3 regions of the Priestia sp. FW507-14D1A genome follow, and region 3 is predicted to be linked to each of the others. Evidence: riboswitches for the same ligand, from Rfam matches in the RefSeq annotation. Region 3 holds a riboswitch; each other region holds the start of a gene.
What was found. A riboswitch is a leader RNA that binds a small molecule or an ion and turns the genes downstream of it on or off. The one in region 3 is predicted to bind cyclic di-AMP.
Positions count from the first base shown of each region.

Region 1 (3,276 bases), on a different contig from region 3:
AGATTATTCGTAAAATTCCGTTTATTCATTATAATCCTCCGCTTTCTTGATTACAGTGTCAAATACTCAGCAACCGGCCCAAGTACAAGCACTGGGAAAAACGTAAGTGCCCCTACAATAACGGTAGTTCCAATTAAAATGCCGCTAAATAAAGACGTATCCGTTTTAAATGTCCCAGGTGTTTCAGGAACAAGCTGCTTAGATGCTAGTGAGCTCGATACCGCCAGCATCGTAATTAGTCCGAAATAGCGTCCAATATACATAACAATTCCCGTAGAAATGTTCCAAAACGGAGTTGCGTCACCGAGTCCTTCAAAACCAGAGCCATTGTTTGCTGCTGATGATGTAAATTCATACAGTGCCTGGCTTAACCCGTGAAAGCCTGGGTTTGATATACCTTCTATTCCTAAATGAGTAGTTAGCGCTACGGCTGTTCCTCCTAAAATTAGCAGCGGCTGCAGAATAAGCGTCACGGCGATGAGCTTCATTTCTTTTCCTTCAATTTTTTTACCTACGTATTCTGGTGTTCTTCCAACCATTAAACCTGATAAAAATACGGCGATGATGACGTACATCATGACATTCATAAATCCTGCTCCGACACCGCCAAATACGGTATTTAACATCATATTTCCAAGCGTTAACAACCCGGTAAGAGGTGTAAGGGTATCGTGCATGGTGTTGACCGCACCTGTTTCACTTGCTGTCGTCACGATGGCGTAAAGCGTCGACATACCGACACCAAAACGAACTTCTTTGCCTTCCATATAACCGCTCGCTTCATTTAGATGAAAAGCATCAAGTCTTGGATTGCCGCCCCACTCTGTTACAAACGCTGTGCTTAAAATAACGATAAACAGCATACTCATCGCTACAAACAAGATGCGGCCTTGCTTACGCTGTCCGATCATTTTTCCGTACGTAAAAGGAAGTGCTGTTGGCAATAAAAGCATAAGGACAATTTGTAATACATTGCTCAACGCGTTAGGATTTTCAAATGGATGGGCTGAATTAACACCAAAAAATCCCCCTCCGTTGTTGCCTAGCTCTTTAATTGAAAGAAAAGAAGCAACTGGTCCCCTTGCTATTTGCTGTGTTGCCCCTTCTAATGTATGGGCAGTCACCGTTCCGCTTAACGTTTGAGGGACACCTGAAATCATAAATAAAATGCCGGTTATAAAAGCGATAGGAAGTAAAACACGCGTAATTGATTTCACAAAATCAACAAAAAAGTTTCCTATTTCCTTCCCTGCCAACCCGCGAATAAACGCGATTGCTACTGCAAGTGCCGTTGCTGGTGCAGCAAACATCATAAATACAACGGCTGCCATCTGCGAGAAATAGGACAAACCTGATTCACCGCTGTAATGCTGCAAGTTCGTATTTGTCATAAAACTAATGGCCGTGTTAAAAGCAAGGGCCGGATCCATTCCTTTGATGTGGCTTGGGTTAAGCGGCAGTACTCCTTGAAACCGGAAGATAAGATACACCACAAAAATCATAAACGTATTCGCCAAAACGAGAGCAATTGCATATTGCTTCCACGTCTGATTATGCCCTTTAATTCCTGCCGCTTTAAACATCACCGATTCTATCTTTCCTACCAAGCTAGTGTTTTTATCGTTTGAAAACACATTCGCTATATAAATACCTACGGGCTTTGCAATAAGCGCTACAAAAACAAGCAGCAGCGCAACTGATAGTAGAAAAATCCCCACGTTTTATTCCTCCGCTTATTAAAATTGTTCTGGATTTAACAGTACATATACTAAATAAATTAAAACGAGAACTGAAATACCTAGCAAAATGAACGACACGTTCACTTCTCCTCTCTTTCGTCTACTACACGAGACGACCAGCAAATAATTCCGTACATAGCAGCTGTTAATATGACAAGCGTTCCCAGCATGATTATATCCAAGTTGCTCCCTCCTAACTGTTTCTTACCACCAATAATTAAGCGTAGTGACTGTTACCGTGCGTAAAGCATCACGCCCAAGTGAGCTAGCAGCGAAAGGTTATCTTTGATTATTCCTCACGTATTGTTGATCTCGTTTTAAAAGCCCTACTATATCCTCTTTACGGTGCAGACATAAGCTGCTCTCCTATTTTCCCATAAAAAAACCGCAGAAGAGAGTCCTCTTCCGCGGTTTAATGCACGACAAATAAGCCGTGATCGACACGAATTTTTTCACTCCCAAAACGCTTACGGAGTTAGCTGTCGGATTCGGGTTATGGAAGTAACCCTACTCAGTTAAGAGATTCACCCCTAGTACATACGTACAAAATATTGGGTCCCCCGCTCATAATTGATTAAGCGTATATTTATTATTTAATTTTTAGACTTAATTATGGTTTTTACTGCTGCGTTTAATACTTTGATTAGCTAACATAGACAAATAGCGGTTTGCTAGATCAAAAGATTGCTGATCACATATTGCACGATATTCAATCATTTGAATCATTTGCTTAGATAAATGCATGTTAACGCTCCTTTCGCCTATATTTTGAAAGGAACGCGCTATCCGCTTTTATAGAAAACGGCCACGATTACACCATCCTCTCTCTTAACGCTTACGAAGTTAGCTGACGGGTTCGGGTCAAGAAAGTAACCCTACTCAATTATGAGATTCACCCCTAGTAATTGGGTCCTCCGCTCTTTCCCTCTCTTTCAGGAAAGACTCAGCGTTTCACTGTGGAACGTTTCATGAGAGTAATCTTACTCCTGTTAAAATTTACTGTCAACAACATTTTTTGAAATTTTAAAAACTTTATTTTTTGCTGTTTATTCATTATTTTAAAATAATAGATTCAAAGAAAAAAGCGTTCTTATCTCCTCGATAAGAACGCTTTTTTTAGCTCATTTTCTCAATTTCATTTACAAGAATTGAAATGGCATCCGTTTTTGTTGCTTCACGCATTGTACGCTTCATCGTACTTGCCTGCTGCTGAAGCTCATTTACTTCACGCAAAAACACTTCTTTTGTTAACTGTTCTTCTTCCACAACCATACAGTAGCCTTTTTTCTTAAAGGACTGTGCATTTAAAATTTGATCTCCTCGGCTTTGTGCTTTTGACAAAGGAATAATCATCATCGGTTTATGAAGGGCTAAAAACTCAAAGATAGCATTTGATCCGCCGCGTGTAATCACATAATCAGTCGCCGCTAGAACATCTGGAAGCTGTTCATTTACATATTCTAACTGACGGTAGCCCGACTCTTTTTCAAGGCTTGTATCAACATTGCCTTTTCCGCACAGGTGTACAATTTGAAAT
Region 1 is NZ_JBYSWQ010000007.1:70,677-73,952, reverse strand. It holds gene kdpB (potassium-transporting ATPase subunit KdpB) at 1-29, opposite strand, end outside; gene kdpA (potassium-transporting ATPase subunit KdpA) at 51-1,712, opposite strand; gene kdpF (K(+)-transporting ATPase subunit F) at 1,737-1,817, opposite strand; cyclic di-AMP (ydaO/yuaA leader) riboswitch at 2,188-2,330, opposite strand; gene AC3WJG_RS21545 (hypothetical protein) at 2,346-2,483, opposite strand; cyclic di-AMP (ydaO/yuaA leader) riboswitch at 2,556-2,698, opposite strand; gene murG (undecaprenyldiphospho-muramoylpentapeptide beta-N-acetylglucosaminyltransferase) at 2,856-3,276, opposite strand, start outside.
Region 1: linked by a shared signal. The riboswitch ahead of kdpF (K(+)-transporting ATPase subunit F) and the one ahead of AC3WJG_RS04490 (APC family permease) in region 3 are both predicted to bind cyclic di-AMP.

Region 2 (3,276 bases), 180 kb from region 3:
TCAGAGAAGAAATGATGAAAGAACTTGTTTTGAATCATATCAACCGGTATATCCAGGATCAACTGCCAAGGTTTCACGTGACGTTCAGCCTTAGGTAGTTTCCTTTTATATAGATTGATTGTTTTCAAAAAACAAGCAGGTAAAAGAGCTTTCTATTAATAGAGAGCTCTTTTACATTTTTAAGTAGACAGAAATGTCGGCACCTGATAAAATGAAGTTGTAAAACTTTCATTATTCGGAAAATTTATACCCTCCAGCTTTGGAGGGTTATTTTTTATGCTGTTGGACGAATAAAAGAGGCTGGGACAAAAGTAGTTTAGTGGAAAGAAAATCCGAACGATCAATCCAATCGTTCGGATTTTTTCGTTACGTTTCAATCACTTTTCGTCTTTTAAATGACTTAATAATGCAGGAACCATCTCTACGTGAGAAAGGGCGATGTGTGAAATCGTTTTGGCATAAGGTGTAATTTCGTTAATAAATTGTTCGAGTACGTGCAGGTGAGGAAGCTGAAGCTTTGTAATAAAGCAGGCTTGCCCGGCGATGCGTTCACAGAATAAAGCGTAGGGATACTGAGAAATAAATCGTTTAAAACGCTCGTGCTCTCCGTTTTTCATCGTTACTTCAATAAAACACGACACGGGCAAATGCAGCTTTTCATAATCAATATCAATCGTATACCCTTTTATAACACCAAAGCTCTCTAGCTGCCTTACTCGCTCTGCCACCGAAGGAGGGGACAAGTTAATTTGTTTTCCTAGCTCTCGTAAGGAAAGGCGGCTGTTTTGCTGCAGCGCCTGCAAAATCGATAAATCAATTTCATCAATTTTCAATTGAAAACCTTCTTTCTCATTAACGTTTCATTTGATTAGTAATAGTAGATAAGATGTTTTATATGTAATCTGAAATTTCCATTTTTCTTACTATAATAATTAAAAAGGAGTGAGTAAAAAATGGCAAGAGTTTTGTTAGCAAACGAAGAGGGAACAAATTTTGAAAAAGCATTGAATTTAATTCCGCATGTAAAAAGATTATACGATGAGCTTTACGACACGCTTTGGAACAGCGATATAGTAGAAAAAGAGACTAAGGAAAAAATAAGGCTTTATCTAGCAGGTGTTAACGGCTGTGAGACGTGTATGAGCATGTCATATGTAGGCGATGAGACGCTTAATCAAAAAGTGTTAAGAGAAAAAGAGCTGGAAGAAAAAGATCGACTGCTGTTTCGATTTATTGATGTATACCGGGTGCGTCCAAGGGAGTTAACGGATGCTGATATGGATCAATTAAAGAAATTTTACAGTGATACGCAGCTGTTAGAGCTTTTAGCTGTTATTAATTTATTTGATCAATTTCACAAAATGATTGTCAGTTTAGATTTATATGATTTTTGCAGCTTGCAGCGCAAGTGAGGTCTTTGCTAAAAATATCTTGACAGACAAAATTCACAGGAGTAAGATAGCTTTCGTGAAGTGAAACGTATCATGAATCGAATCGATTATTCTAAAAAATAGATCATAGATATTTGAATAAAAATCGCTTAATCCATTACGGAGCGGAGGACCCATTATTTACGCACATATTGTGCTCTGGGGTGAATCCTTAAAAAGGTAGGGTTACTCTTAAAACCCGAACCCGACAGCTAACTTCGCAAGCGTTTTGAGGGGGAAGAGTGTGAAAAAACACAGGAGCCTTCCTGTGTTTTTTTGCGCTTTTTTTAAGAAAAAGATGTAATTTTTTAGAAAAAGTATAAGCTAAGAGAACACACAGCAGTTGAAGAAAGGAATAAATACATTATGAAAAAACAGTTTGCTGTATTGGGATTAGGTCGTTTTGGAGGCAGTTTGGTTGAAGAGTTTGCTAATCTGGATGTGGATGTGCTCGCTATTGACCGCAATCAGGAGGTAGTAAATAAATTTAGCAATTCAGCTACATATGTTGTGCAAGCAAACGCGATTGATGAAGCTAGCTTAAAGGGGCTAGGTATCCGCAATGTTGATCATGCTCTTATTTCGTTTGGGGATGATATCGAAGCAAGCGTTCTCGCAACGATGCTTTTAAAAGATATGGGCGTTAAGCAAGTATGGGTAAAAGCAGTGAATATGTATCATCAAAAAGTGCTGGAGAAAATAGGAGCAGACAAAGTCATTCATCCTGAGCGTGATATTGCTAAACGTATTGCTCATCACGTAGTGTCAGAAAAAATCATTGATTACATTGAATTATCAAAGGATTATAGTATTGTCGAAATTGTCGCCTCTAAGAAACTTCATAATAAAACGCTGTTTGATTTAAACATTCGTGCCAAGTACGGCTGCAACATTATTGGCTTTCAGCGAAAAGACGGGGAAATGGTGATTTCGCCTACCGCGCATGAAATAATTGAACAAGGAGATATGCTGATTGTTATCGGACATAACCGCGATTTGAACCGTTTTGAAGAAGAAGGAGTTTAACTCATGAAAAAACAAATCATTAAACTCACCCCTCCGCAGCTGCTTGTCTCCATTTTTGGCGGAGGAATTATTATGGGTGCTCTTCTATTGATGATGCCTTTTTCTACTACTGAGCCAATCCGATGGGTAGACGCCCTTTTTACATCTACTTCCGCTATGACAGTGACCGGCTTAGCCGTCGTAGATACAGGTACGCGTTTTACCGTCATCGGTCAAACGATCATTATGCTGTTAATTCAAATAGGCGGTCTTGGCATTATGTCATTTGCCGTGTTGATTTTTATGATGCTAGGTAAAAAAATTGGATTTAAAGAGCGTATGCTCGTTCAGCAGGCATTAAATCAAACAAGCGTCGGCGGAGTTGTCCTGCTAGTTAAAAGGCTGTTTATCTTTTCATTTTTAATTGAGTTTATTGCACTTGTTTTTTTAGCGATACGCTGGGTTCCGGAATTCGGATGGTCTAAGGGGCTGTTCTTTAGCTTGTTTCATTCAATTTCAGCTTTTAATAACGCAGGGTTTGGACTACTGTCTGATAACTTAGTACAGTATGTTGGAGATCCTATTATTAACATAACGATTTCTTTTTTATTCATCATTGGCGGGTTAGGGTTTACCGTTCTTGCTGATATGTGGGTGAAAAAATCGTATAAAAAACTAACGTTGCATTCAAAAATTATGATTATCAGCACGTTTGCGATTAATGTGATTGCCATGCTTTTTATTTTTTTCTTAGAGTACAGCAATTCGCATACGCTCGGAAATTTATCATTAGGAGACAAAGTATGGGCTTCTTATTTTCAAGCAGTAACGACAAGAACCG
Region 2 is NZ_JBYSWQ010000001.1:592,688-595,963, reverse strand. It holds gene AC3WJG_RS03560 (peptidyl-prolyl cis-trans isomerase) at 1-98, shown strand, start outside; gene AC3WJG_RS03555 (Lrp/AsnC family transcriptional regulator) at 378-833, opposite strand; gene AC3WJG_RS03550 (carboxymuconolactone decarboxylase family protein) at 954-1,412, shown strand; cyclic di-AMP (ydaO/yuaA leader) riboswitch at 1,528-1,672, shown strand; gene AC3WJG_RS03545 (potassium channel family protein) at 1,797-2,456, shown strand; gene AC3WJG_RS03540 (TrkH family potassium uptake protein) at 2,460-3,276, shown strand, end outside.
Region 2: linked by a shared signal. The riboswitch ahead of AC3WJG_RS03545 (potassium channel family protein) and the one ahead of AC3WJG_RS04490 (APC family permease) in region 3 are both predicted to bind cyclic di-AMP.

Region 3 (3,276 bases):
GAAGGAAATTTTTTCAAAGGTTTAGTAATAGGCATATTAATAAGCATTCCAATTTGGATTATTCTCATTGTTATAGGCGTTCTGCTTTTTAAATAGGTCTTAACGTTATAAATAATAGACCCTCTTGATCTATACTTTAATCAACCAGAATAGAATCTGGACCAAAAATATGTTAGGGGGGAGAGAAGATCCGCACGATGAATTGTGCGGATTTTTTTATTGGTAGGGTGAACGTAGATTTCATCTATTTAGTTGCTTCTAGCAGTTGATTGGAGGGAAAGGCGAAGACTCCTGCGGGAAAAGCGGAATAGGTGAGACCCCGCAGGAGCGCACGCGACGAGGAGGCTCACCAGCCGCCCGCGAAAAGCGAAGCCTTGCACGGAAATCAACAGCGATGTAACAAGCCATCCATACTAGCGCATTTATCCCATTTGTTCGTTTTTAGGTTGAAGTGATTTCGTTATGTCTTAATCTCCTTTTTTAGTAATTTTTCACTAAGTAGGCTAGTATACGTAGCACTTTTTTCCCCCATGCATATGTTAAAAATAAGGAGGGACAAGTAATATGAAAAAAATCTATCTTGATGCAGGACATGGTGGGGCAGATGCAGGAGCGGTTGGAGCAAACGGACTGTATGAAAAAAACTTAGTTTTAAAAATCCAACAATATTTAATAAGCTATTTAAATAGCACGTACAGTGATTTTACAATTAAAACCACTCGTACCACAGATGTTTTTTTATCGTTATCTCAGCGCGCTTCTCAAGCTAATTCGTGGGGCGCAGATGCATTTATGTCTATTCACGTAAATGCCGGTGGAGGAACAGGGTACGAAGATTATGTTTATAGAAGCGCTAGCAATGCCAGTAAAACGTTTCAATCGATTGTCCACGGCCAAGTACAGCCAGCGCTGCTGTCGTATAATCACCCGAATCGCGGTCGGAAATCAGCCAATTACGCGGTGCTTCGCTTAACAAATATGCCCGCAGTACTCACTGAAATAGCTTTTATTGATAACAGTACAGATGCAGCACTTCTTCAAAATGAAGCTTTTTTAAAAAGCATGGGTGAATCGTATGCAAAAGGAATTGCCGTCTATTTAAATTTACCTCGTCGCGCAGTTCCAAACCCAAATCCAACACCAACACCAAATCCATCACCTTCTGAACCGGGTACAAAAACGTATACGATCAAGCAAGGAGATACGCTTTACAGTATTGCACAGAAGTACAGCATAACAGTACAGGCGCTTCAAGAAGCGAATACAGGGCTTTCTGATCCGTTAACACTGCAGGTTGGAAAAACAATCGTTATTCCTTCAGGAACTTCACCAACACCATCTCCAACACCACCTTCTGAACAATATCCACTTCCTAATGGAATTTTAAAACAAGGCGATTCTGGAGAAGCTGTGAAACAGCTTCAAAGAGCATTAAACGCGGTTAATTTTAAAGTAGGGTCATTAGACGGAATATATGGAGTTCAAACGAAAGATGCAGTCAGACGTTTTCAGCTTGTGTATCTTCCTTATGATGTAGATGGCATTTATGGTCCTCAAACGAAAAACAAGCTAGCAGCCGTTTTAAAAGCAAAAAGTTAACGCAAAAAGGTCTTCTGTAAGCGGGCAGAAGGCCTTTTGTTTTTCTGTTAAAAGCGCCTTAAGCACTATTTTATGGTTTACGTAAAATAATGCTTTACAAACCATTTGTACGGGAGTATATTATCTAAGAACAAAGGATAGTTATGAAAGAAACATGTTATCGATCATACTCTTTAACCGAAAATTATATTGACCTGTTATCGCTTAATTCGTCAGAAGTGGGGGACCCAAATTTGTGCATTGTCACTTGGGGTGAATCCTTTTAAAAGGTAGGGCTACTCTCATAGCCCGAATCCGACAGCTAACCCCATAAGCGTTTTGGAGAGGAGGTTTAAGCTGTGTAAAAACGCTGAGAACCCTTAGTGTTTTTTTTGTGCGCTTTTTTAACATAAAAAGGTATTTTTTAGGAATAATATCACTTATTCATGAACTTGTAACGGAGCTTAGCAACGGACGATCGATAGTAGCTAAGCAATCATCGGAGGGAAATTACGTGAACTATTCAGTTCTCAAAAGATTATTGATTGGAAAGCCGCTCAAAACAAAAGAGTTAGGCGATCAAAAGCTTAGTAAGCTTAAAGCACTGGCTATTTTATCATCAGATGCTTTATCTTCAGTAGCTTATGGAACAGAACAAATTTTGATTGTACTTGCAACAGTAGGCGTCCTTGCTTATTGGTATTCAATTCCAATTGCGATTGGGGTATTGGTGCTGCTGACGGCTTTAATTCTTTCATACCGTCAAATTATTTATGCGTATCCGCAAGGCGGAGGAGCTTATGTTGTTTCCAAAACCAATTTAGGAGAAAATCCTGGGCTTATCGCTGGAGGATCACTGTTGGTGGATTATATTTTAACAGTTGCTGTGAGTGTTTCAGCAGGAACCGATGCTTTAACTTCGGCTTTTCCAACGCTGCATCATTACAATGTAGTAATTGCGTGTTTGCTGGTGATTTTTATTACAGTCTTAAATTTACGCGGGGTAACAGAATCCGCTTCTGTATTAGCTTATCCGGTTTATTTATTTGTTATTGGTCTTATTTTGTTAATAGCGGTAGGCTTGTTTAAAATAGCGACAGGTCAAGTTTCACCTGAGCTTCATCCCTCTCTCGGTACAGTAGTGCCAGGTATTAGTTTGTTTTTATTATTAAAAGCTTTTTCGTCAGGCTGTTCGGCATTGACTGGTGTAGAAGCCATTTCAAATGCAGTGCCTAACTTCAAAGAGCCAGGTGCAAAAAATGCTGTTCATACACTAATGCTGATGGGCGGTATTTTAGCCGTTTTATTTTCTGGCATCACGTTTTTAGCTTATTGGCTTGGCATTTCTCCAAAAGCAGATGAAACGGTTGTATCACAAATTGCATCGAGTGTGTTTGGACGAAATGGATTTTATTATTTTATTCAAGGCACAACAGCTCTAATTCTAGTGCTAGCGGCGAACACGGGCTTTTCTGCTTTCCCTTTGCTGGCTGTCAACTTATCGTCTGATAAATACATGCCAAGAATGTTTCAAATTCGTGGCGATCGACTAGGCTATTCAAATGGAATTGTGACCCTTGGAATTGCTTCTATTGTCTTAATCGTAGCTTTTAAAGGAGCGACTGAACAATTAATTCCTCTTTATGCAGTCGGGGTGTTTATTCCATTTACGCTTTCTCAAACAGGAATGATTGTCAA
Region 3 is NZ_JBYSWQ010000001.1:774,716-777,991, reverse strand. It holds gene AC3WJG_RS04500 (hypothetical protein) at 266-400, shown strand; gene AC3WJG_RS04495 (N-acetylmuramoyl-L-alanine amidase) at 565-1,599, shown strand; cyclic di-AMP (ydaO/yuaA leader) riboswitch at 1,791-1,930, shown strand; gene AC3WJG_RS04490 (APC family permease) at 2,093-3,276, shown strand, end outside.